One region of the Streptomyces clavuligerus genome, then DNA from elsewhere that is predicted to be linked to it. Evidence: riboswitches for the same ligand, from Rfam matches in the RefSeq annotation. Region 1 holds a riboswitch; each other region holds the start of a gene.
What was found. A riboswitch is a leader RNA that binds a small molecule or an ion and turns the genes downstream of it on or off. The one in region 1 is predicted to bind cobalamin.
Positions count from the first base shown of each region.

Region 2: linked by a shared signal. The riboswitch ahead of CRV15_RS22940 (cobalamin biosynthesis protein) and the one ahead of metE (5-methyltetrahydropteroyltriglutamate--homocysteine S-methyltransferase) in region 1 are both predicted to bind cobalamin.
Region 3: linked by a shared signal. The riboswitch ahead of CRV15_RS18325 (ABC transporter substrate-binding protein) and the one ahead of metE (5-methyltetrahydropteroyltriglutamate--homocysteine S-methyltransferase) in region 1 are both predicted to bind cobalamin.

Region 1 covers NZ_CP027859.1:989,822-993,086, reverse strand. Annotated here, with positions in the region: gene metE (5-methyltetrahydropteroyltriglutamate--homocysteine S-methyltransferase) at 1-1,524, opposite strand, end outside; cobalamin riboswitch at 1,693-1,918, opposite strand; gene CRV15_RS32580 (3-hydroxybutyryl-CoA dehydrogenase) at 2,053-2,925, opposite strand; gene aceB (malate synthase A) at 2,922-3,265, opposite strand, start outside.
Region 2 covers NZ_CP027858.1:5,444,210-5,447,474, reverse strand. Annotated here, with positions in the region: gene CRV15_RS22950 (inorganic phosphate transporter) at 1-757, shown strand, start outside; gene CRV15_RS22945 (hypothetical protein) at 771-992, shown strand; cobalamin riboswitch at 1,100-1,235, shown strand; gene CRV15_RS22940 (cobalamin biosynthesis protein) at 1,343-2,317, shown strand; gene CRV15_RS22935 (cobyric acid synthase) at 2,314-3,265, shown strand, end outside.
Region 3 covers NZ_CP027858.1:4,351,321-4,354,585, reverse strand. Annotated here, with positions in the region: gene CRV15_RS18330 (FecCD family ABC transporter permease) at 1-265, opposite strand, end outside; gene CRV15_RS18325 (ABC transporter substrate-binding protein) at 349-1,341, opposite strand; adenosylcobalamin (AdoCbl) riboswitch at 1,365-1,500, opposite strand; gene CRV15_RS18320 (M67 family metallopeptidase) at 1,523-1,945, opposite strand; gene CRV15_RS18315 (amino acid permease) at 2,133-3,265, opposite strand, start outside.

The sequences.
Region 1 (3,265 bases):
GTACTGCACCATGTCGTTGCGCTCGGGCTCGCCGTGGACGAGGACGTCGACGCCGGTCTTCTCCTGGAACGAGATGACCTCGGCGATCTCGGCGCGGATGCGGTCCTCGTACCCGGCGGTGTCGATCCGTCCGGCCCGCAGGTCGGCGCGGGCGACGCGCAGTTCGTCGGTCTGCGGGAAGGAGCCGATGGTGGTCGTCGGCAGGAAGGGCAGACCCAGGCGTTCGCGCTGGGCGACGGTGCGCTGCCCGTAGGGCTGGGAGCGGCGGGCGTCGGCGTCGGTGACCGCTTCGGAGCGGGCGCGGACGGCGGGGTCGCGGGTGATGGGGGAGGTGGCGCGGGAGGCGAGGGCGGCGCGGTTGGCGGAGAGTTCGCCCTCGATGGCGGCGGTGCCCTGGGCCAGTCCCTTGGCGAGGGTGACGATCTCGGTGGTCTTCTGGCGGGCGAAGGCGAGCCAGCGCAGGATCTGCGGGTCGATGTCCCGTTCCAGGGCGGCGTCCAGGGGGACGTGCAGCAGCGAGGAGGAGGCGGCGACGTCGACCCGGTCGGCGAGCCCGAGGAGGGTGCCCAGGGTGGACAGGGACTTCTCCAGGTTGTTGACCCAGATGTTGCGGCCGTTGACGACTCCGGCGACCAGGCGCTTGCCGGGCAGTCCGCCGACGGCGGCGAGGTCGTCCAGGTTGGCGGCGGCCGATTCGGTGAAGTCCAGCGCCAGACCGTCGACGGGGGCCTTGGCCAGCACGGACAGCGCCTCGCCGAGGCGGTCGAAGTAGGAGGCGACCAGCAGCTTCGGACGGTCGGTGAGCGCGCCCAGCTCGCGGTAGGCGCGGGCGGCGGCGTTCAGCTCGGCCGGGGTGCGGTCCTGCACGAGGGCGGGTTCGTCGAGCTGCACCCACTCCGCTCCGGCGGCCTTGAGCGCGGCGAGGATCTCCGCGTAGACGGGGAGGAGGCGGTCCAGGAGGGTCAGCGGGTCGAAGTCCGCCGCCACTCCGGGGGCGGGCTTGGCGAGCAGCAGATAGGTGACGGGTCCGACGAGGACCGGGCGGGGGGTGTGTCCCAGTTCCAGGGCCTCGGTCAGCTCGGCGGTCTGCTTGGCCGGGTTCGCGGTGAAGACGGTGTCCGGACCCAGCTCGGGGACCAGGTAGTGGTAGTTGGTGTCGAACCACTTGGTCATCTCCAGCGGCGCCACCTCCTGGGTGCCGCGGGCCATGGCGAAGTAGCCGTCGAGCGCGTCGGCGGCGACGGCCGCCCGGTGCCGCTCGGGGATCGCGCCGACCAGGACGGTGGTGTCGAGGACATGGTCGTAGTACGAGAAGTCGCCGGTGGGGACCTCGTCGATCCCGGCGTCGGCCAGTTCCCGCCAGTTGCTCCGGCGCAGTTCGGCGGCGGTGGCGGTGAGGGCGTCGGCGGTGACACGGCCCTTCCAGTAGCCCTCGATGGCCTTCTTCAGCTCCCGGCCCTGCCCCTGACGGGGGTAGCCGTACACGGTGGACCGTGCTGCCGCGGCTGCGGACTTCGTGGTCACGGAGATCTCCTTCGCGAGATGAATCCCTGAGAACCCGGCGACGGGACGAGGACGCGAAGGGGTGACGAACCGGACGGGTACGACCTCGCGCGGCAAGGCGCGGTCGTCCGCCTGGTATGAACGCCGACCCGCCCACGAGGTCACCGGATATCCGTACCCGGCACTGGGTCCGTGTACGGGCAACGGGCAGGTCTTCGGACTCACGGGCACACCCGCCGGAGCGTTCTCCGGCGGACACCTACTGGCCGTCGCTTCCCAGGCCCTCCCGGACCCAGTGCGTATGACGGCGGTCGTTCCCGCTCACCGCTGCGGGGCAGTCCCGGATTCCCACCGGGTTCCCTCTTACGACGCACCCGTCTGGCGGACGGGGCGAACCAGCTGCACCGGTCACTCTAAGCTCCCGGTTTGCCGGTGTGCCGCAACTTGTCCAGAATCCGGACGGTGAGATGAGACACGCCGCCGGGAGGGGTCGCCGGGCGGTGGACGGGGTACGCCCTGATCACGTTCCCCGTCCGCTCGCGTCCCACCTCACCGCGCCCCGTCGTACACATGGAATCCGCGCCCCGTCTTGCGCCCCAGGAGCCCCGCGGCCACCATCCGCTGGAGCAGCGGCGGAGGGGCGTAGAGCGGCTCCTTGAACTCGTCGTAGAGCGAGACGGCGATCGAGGCCACGGTGTCGAGGCCGATCAGGTCGGCCAGTTTCAGGGGTCCCATGGGGTGGGCGCAGCCCAGCTCCATGCCCGTGTCAATGTCGGAAGCGGTGGCAAGGCCGGATTCAGCCATTCGGACGGCGGCCAGGAGGTAGGGGATCAGCAGCGCGTTGACGACGAAACCGGCCCGATCCTGTGCGTGGATGACCGTCTTGCCCAGTGTGGTGGTGACGAAGGCTTCCACCGTGGCGACGGTGTCCGGGGCGGTGTGCAGGGAGGTGACGACCTCCACCAGCGGCAGCACCGGTACCGGGTTGAAGAAGTGGAGCCCGACGACCCGGTCGGCACGGCCGGTCGCCATCCCAAGGCTCATGATCGGGATGGCGGAGGTGTTGCTGGCCAGGATGGCCGACGGAGCTGTGACGATCTTGTCGAGCGCGGCGAACAGCTCGTTCTTCGCCTCGGGGTTCTCGATGATCGCCTCGATGACGAGCTGCCGGTCGGCCAGCCGCTCCAGACCGCTGGTGAAGACCAGGTGGCCGAGGGCGTCCTCGGCCACCTCCTGGTTCAGCTTGCCGCGTCGCACGGCCCGGTCCAGTGAGGCGGCCACCCGCTTCCGCGCCGCCCGCGCGGCCATGTCGTCCGCCTCGCAGACCACGGTGTCGAGTCCGGCCCGCGCGCAGACCTCGGCGATGCCCGCGCCCATCTGTCCGCCGCCGACCACGCCGACGCGTCGGATGTCCGTGCTCATGAAGTCTGCCCCTCTCGGCGGACAAGGTGACGGCTGTAGGCGTCCGGGGTGAAGAAAGGAATCAACTCGCCTGCGAGGGCGGTACGTTCGAACGTGGCGCGCACCTCGTCCAGCGGCGCCCACGGGTAGGCGGCGCCGAGCGCCGACAGTTCCTCGTCCACCAGGTCCCGTACCGTCCCCCGGTCGGTCATGCCGTGGCGCAGCCACTGCCAGATCTGGACCCGGGCGATCTCGGCGGTGGCCGCGTCCTCCATCAGCCCGTTCAGCGCGACGGCACCCCGGCCGTCCAGCCAGGCGGCGAAGTAGCGCAGGGCCACGGCGACGTTGACGCGGAGCCCCT
Region 2 (3,265 bases), on a different replicon from region 1:
CGCCAAGGGCTACCGCGCGGGGCAGATCGCCTCGGCCGGCCTGGTCTCGCTCGCCCACGGCACCAACGACGCCCAGAAGACGATGGGCATCATCACGCTGGCCCTGGTCGCCGGCGATGTCCTCGCCCCCGGCTCCAACCCGCCCATGTGGGTCATCGTCTCCGCCGGTGTCGCGATCGCCCTCGGCACCTACCTCGGTGGCTGGCGCATCATCCGCACCATGGGCAAGGGCCTGACCGACCTCCAGCCGCAGCAGGGCTTCGCCGCCCAGACCAGCGCCGCGAGCGTCATCCTGGCCTCCTCGAACCTGGGCTTCTCGCTCTCCACCACCCACTCCTGCTCCGGCGCCGTCATGGGCTCGGGCCTCGGCCGCAAGGGCGGTGTGGTCCGCTGGTCCACCGCCACCCGGATGTTCGTCGCCTGGGGTCTGACCCTGCCGGCCGCCGGTCTGGTCGCCGCCCTCTCCGAGCTGGTCACCAAGCAGGGCCCCTGGGGCGTCGGTGTCGTCCTCGCCTTCCTGATCGGCTCCTCCGTCGCGATCTGGGTCTACTCCCGCCGCCAGGTCGTCGACCACACCAACGTGAACGAGGCCGAGACCGCCGAGGAGACGGACGCTCCCGGTGTGGTCACCACCGCCATGGCCGCCGTCACCCCGCCGCCCGCCGGTGTCGTCACCGGTCAGGACGGGTTCCAGAAGACCCCGGCCACCCCGGCCACCGCCCCCGACTCCGGCCCGGCCAGCCCGGCCGCGGTGTAAGGACAAGATCAGCATGAACATCGACTGGGTAGCCCTCGGCTCCGTCTTCGGCGTGAGCCTCCTGGCCACCGTGACCATCGCGGGCCTCTTCGTCCTCGGTCTCGTCGGCCTCAGCAAGCAGGAGATCGCCTCCGCGCAGGGCGGCTCGGCCGTCCTCGCCCGCACCAGCGCCTACCTCTGCTTCGCGCTCTGCGCCGTCGCGGTCAGCTTCGGGATCTACCTGATCGTCACCTGACGAGCGGCGCGACAGCCGAACGAAAAGGGCCGGGCATCCCCCAGGGACGCCCGGCCCTTCCGTGTGCCCGCGCACCCCGCCGTCGCAGGTCAACGGCAGGTTGACGGCTGTTCTCACAGCGTGGTGGACTGCCGGGGCCAATGGGCGGCAGCAGAGGAAGCCGGTGCGAATCCGGCGCGGTCCCGCCACTGTCACCGGGAACCCCCGGAAGCCAGGAACTCTCGCCGCCGATCACGTCGAACCAGGGCGCGGACACCCTGAGTGAGGACATATCGCCATGCCCGGCCCCGACCCCACCCCCGTCGCCCCGGCGGCCCTCTCGTGCGCCCCCGGAACCGGTGGCTGAGCCGGTGCGGGCCGAACGGATCTTCGTCTGCGGCGCCGCCGCGGGCATCGCCGCCGATCTGCTGCTGGGCGACCCCCGCCGGGGCCACCCCGTCGCCGCCTTCGGGCGGGCCGCCGGGGCCGTCGAGCGGGTGCTCTGGCGCGACCACCGCGGCTGGGGCGCCCTGCACACCGCCGTCTGCGCCGGGGGCACCGCCGCGGGCGCCGCGCTGCTGGCCCGGGGCGCGCGCCGCAGCCCGGCGCTCTCGCTGGCGCTGACCGCCGCCGTGACCTGGTCCGTCGTCGGCGGCACCACCCTGGGCCGGGAGGCCGGGACCATCGGTGCCGCGCTGGCCGAAGGGGACACCGAACGCGCCCGGGCGCGGCTGCCGCATCTGTGCGGCCGTGATCCGCAGGCCCTGGACGAGCGGGGGATGGCCCGCGCCGTGGTGGAGTCCGTGGCCGAGAACACCTCCGACGCCGTCGTCGGCGCGCTGGTGTGGGGCGCGCTCGGGGGTGTGCCCGGACTCGCCGCGTTCCGCGCGGTCAACACCCTGGACGCGATGGTCGGCCACCGCTCCCCCCGCTACCAGCGCTTCGGCTGGGCCTCGGCCCGGCTGGACGATCTCGCGGGCTGGCCGGGGGCCCGGCTGACGGCCGCCCTCGCGGTGCTCGCGGGCGACGACCCGAAGGGCGCCGTACGGGCCTGGCGGGCCGACGCCCACCGGCACCCCAGCCCCAACGCCGGACCGGTCGAGGCGGCCTTCGCGGGCGCCCTCGGCGTACGGCTCGGCGGGACCCTCGCGTACGGCGGGCGGGTGGAGCACCGCCCGGTGCTCAACGGCGGCGCGGGCCGCCCGGTGGAGATCGCGGACATCGAGCGCGCGGCCCGGCTCTCCCGGCGGGTGGGGCTGCTGGCGCTGGGGGTCAGCGCGGTGGGGCGGCTCGCCGCCGGACACATGCTGCGGACAGCGCGCGGGGGACGGGGAGGGACACGATGACCGGAGGCGGACTGCTCGTCGCGGGCACCACGTCCGACGCGGGCAAGAGCGTCGTCACCGCGGGGATCTGCCGCTGGCTGGTGCGCCAGGGGCTGAAGGTGGCCCCCTTCAAGGGGCAGAACATGTCGCTCAACTCCTATGTGACCCGGGACGGCGCGGAGATCGGCCGGGCGCAGGCGATGCAGGCGCGGGCCGCCCGGGTGGAGCCGACCGCGCTGATGAACCCGGTCCTGCTCAAGCCCGGCGGGGACCGCACCAGCCAGGTCGTGCTGCTGGGCCGCCCGGTGGGCGAGATGGGCGCCCGGGGCTACTTCGGCTCCCCCCAGGCCCCCGGGGACTCCCCCGGACCGCTGCGCGGGGGCGGCCGGGAGGCCCTGTTCGGCACCGTCATGGAGTGCCTGGAGGAGTTGCGCGCCACCCATGACGCGGTGATCTGCGAGGGCGCGGGCAGCCCCGCCGAGATCAATCTGCGGCGTACGGACATCGTGAACATGGGCGTCGCCCGGGCCGCGCAACTGCCGGTGCTCGTCGTCGGCGACATCGACCGGGGCGGCGTCTTCGCCTCGTTCTTCGGCACCACGGCCCTGCTCACGGCCGAGGACCAGCGGCTGGTCTCCGGCTATCTCGTCAACAAGTTCCGCGGCGACGTGTCCCTCCTCGAACCGGGGCTCGACATGCTCCGGGGGCTGACCGGGCGGCCGACGTACGGGGTGCTGCCGTACGCGCACGGCCTCGGCATCGACGAGGAGGACGGGCTCCGGGTCTCGCTGCGGGGCGCGGTCCGCGAGTCCCGGCCGACCCCGCCGGCGGGCGAGGACGTGCTCCGGGTCGCGGTCTGCGCGGTGCCGCTGATGTCGAACTTCACCGACGTCGACGCGCTGGCCGCCGAGCCGGGCGTCGTCGTCCGCTTCGTCGACCGCCCGGAGGAGCTGGCCGACGCCGATCTGG
Region 3 (3,265 bases), on a different replicon from region 1:
CGACGACGGCGAGTCCGGCCCCGACGACCGCCCCGAGCAGGACCCGGGGCAGCCGTACCTCGACCACGATGGTGCGGAAGGGGCTGGGCGCGGCGCCGGGCAGCAGGGCCCGGACGACCTCGCCGGGCGGGATGCGGACCGAGCCGAGCGCGAGCCCGGCCACGGCGGCGGCGACGAGGGCGAGCGTCAGCCCGGTGAGGACGGCGGCGCGGCGGAGCCAGGACGCGGCCGGGGCGCCCGGGGCCTTCGGCGACCCGGCGGGCACCGTCCGGAACAACCGCTTCCCCGTCTTCCCCGGCTGCTCGGTGCCCGCCGGTCCCGCCGTCCCCACCGCCTTCACCGGTCGGCTCACCGGTCGAACTGGGCGGACAGCTTGGCGATGGCGTCGGGCGCCCGTACCCCGAGGACCGCGTCCGACAGCGGCAGCACCGCGAAGCGCTTGTTCTTGATCGCGGGAACGTCGCGCAGGGCCGGGTCCCTGAGCAGCCGCTCCTTCTTCTGGGCGACGCTGACGGAGCCGTAGTCGAGGATGAGGACGACCTCCGGCTTGCGGGCCACGACCTCCTCCCAGGTGGCCTCGCCGAACGACTTGTCGATGTCGGCGAAGAGGTTGCGTCCGCCCGCGCGGGTGATCAGCTCATGGCCGATGCCCTTGCCGCCCACGGTGGTGGCGGTCTTGTCCCCGGCGTCGTAGACGAAGACGGGGACGGGCGGCTTCCCGTCGCGCCGCTGCTCGGTCCCGGCGACCGTGGCCCGGGCCTTCGTGATCCACCGCTCGGCGCGCTCGGGGACGCCGAAGGTGCCCCCGACCTCCTCGATCTCCTGGTAGAGATCGTCCATGGTGGTGCGCTTCTCGGTGCAGTACTCCACATTGAGCCTGCTGTCGATGCCGGAGTCCTTCAGGGCGTCGCGGGTGCGGCCGTCCTTGGCGTCGAAGGCGGTGGCGTATCCGCCGTAGACGAAGTCGGGGTTGGCGGCCAGCAGTTTCTCGCGGGAGGGGTACTCCTTGGCGATGACGGGGATGGCCTCGTACGCCTGGCGGTAGCGGGGCAGGACCGCGTCGTCGAGGTAGGCGGTGCCGACGACGGACTTCTCCAGCCCCAGTTCCAGCATGATCTCGGTGACGTGCTGGTTCATGGTGACGACCCGCTGCGGGGCGGCCTTGTAGGTGGTCTTCACCCCGCAGTTGTCGACGGTGTACGGGAAGGGACCGCCGGGGCGGGCGGCCTCGGTCCCTCCCTTCCCGCCGCTGTCGGAGCTGTCGGAGCCGCAGGCGGTGAGCGTGAGCAGCAGGGCGGTGGTCAGGGCGGCTGCGGTGGCAGCGGAACGGCGCCTGGACATGGCGGGGTACGGCCTCCTTGGGGATTTCCACGTCCCCTGTGATGGGAGAAGGGCGGCGGGTCAGTTCCTGACTGCCGGGCCGGGGCCCGGGTCACAGTGGCGGGACCGTGCCGGAGTCACACCGGCTTCCTGGGTCCCGCCGCCCTGCTGTGCAGTAGTGCGGTGCGGTGATCGTACGTGGTCAGTAGGCGTCCACGACCTTGACGTCCTCCTCGGTGACGGTGCCGTCCACGATCCGGAAGGAACGGAACTGGAAGGGCCCGGCGCCGTCGGTGTCCGCCGTGGAGACGAGGACGTAGTGGGCGCCCGGCTCATTGGCGTACGAGAGGTCGGTACGGGAGGGGTATGCCTCGGTGGCCGTGTGGGAGTGGTAGATGATCACGGGCTCTTCGTCCCGGTCGTCCATCTCGCGGTAGAGCGTGAGGAGGTCGGCCGAGTCGAATTCGTAGAACGTGGGCGAGCGGGCCGCGTTCAGCATGGGGATGAAACGCTCGGGGCGTCCGGTGCCCGCGGGGCCCGCGACGACGCCGCACGCCTCGTCGGGGTGGTCGGCGCGGGAGTGCGCCACGATCTGGTCGAAGAGGGCCTTCGTCAGCGTCAGCATGCGGATCAGCATAAGCAGACGAGCTGCGGAAACGTTCCGTCCGAGAGAACCGGGAGCAGGTGCTCCGAGCCTCCGCGGGAACGGGGGAAACGGGAGAGACAGAAGACAAGGGCGGGGCCGTACGGTGTCGTACCGTACGGCCCCGCCCTGGTGTGTCCGGTGCCCGCCCCTCGGGGCGGCCCCGGGGTCAGTCCTTCTTGCTGAAGGCGTCCCCCTGGGGGTTGCGCCGCTTGAGCACCAGATAGGCGACGCCGAGCAGCAGGGCCCAGACCGGGGCCACATAGAGCGAGATCCGGGCGTCCTTGTCGATGCCCATGAGCACGATCACCATGCCGATGAAGGCGAGCGCGAACCAGCTCGTCCAGGGGGCGCCGGGCGCCTTGAACGTGGAGTGCGGCAGCTCACCGCGGTCGGCCTTGGCGCGGTAGCGGATCTGGCAGACCAGGATCATGATCCAGGCCCACATGCCGGAGATGGTGGCGAAGGAGACGATCTTGTTGAACGCCTCGCCGGGCCACTGGTAGTTGATCCAGACACCGATCAGCATCAGACCGGCGGAGAACGTGGTGCCCAGCAGCGGGGTGCCGTTCCTGGTGAGCCGGGTGAAGATCCCCGGGCCCTGTCCGTTGAGCGCGAGGTCGCGCAGCATCCGGCCGGTGGAGTACATGCCGGAGTTGCAGGAGGAGAGCGCGGCGGTCAGCACGACGAAGTTGACGATGGCGGCGCCGACCTGGAGCCCCATCTCGTCGAAGGCGGCGACGAACGGCGAGACCCCGGGCTGGAACTTGGTCCAGGAGACCACCGACAGGATCATGATCAGGGCGCCGATGTAGAAGATCGCGATACGGACCGGGACGGTGTTGATCGCCTTCGGCAGGTTCTTCTCGGGGTCCTTGGACTCACCGGCGGTGACGCCGACCAGCTCGACGGCGAGGAAGGCGAACATCACGATCTGGAGGGTCATCAGGGTGCCGCCGATGCCCTTGGGGAAGAATCCGCCGTCGTCCCAGAGAAGGGTGACGGACGCGGTGTCCCCGGCGTCGGAGAAGCCGATCGTCAGAATGCCCGCACAGATGAGGATCATGCCGATGATCGCGGTGACCTTGACCATCGAGAACCAGAACTCCAGCTCGCCGAAGAGCTTCACGGAGATCAGGTTGGCGCCGTAGAGAATGATCGTGAAGGCGAGCGCGGAGATCCACTGGGGAATGTCCCACCAGTAGGTCATATAACTGGCCGCCGCGGTGACCTCGGTCATTCCGGTGACCACCCAGAAGAGCCAGTAGGTCCAGCCGGTGACGAAGCCCGCGAAGGGGCTGA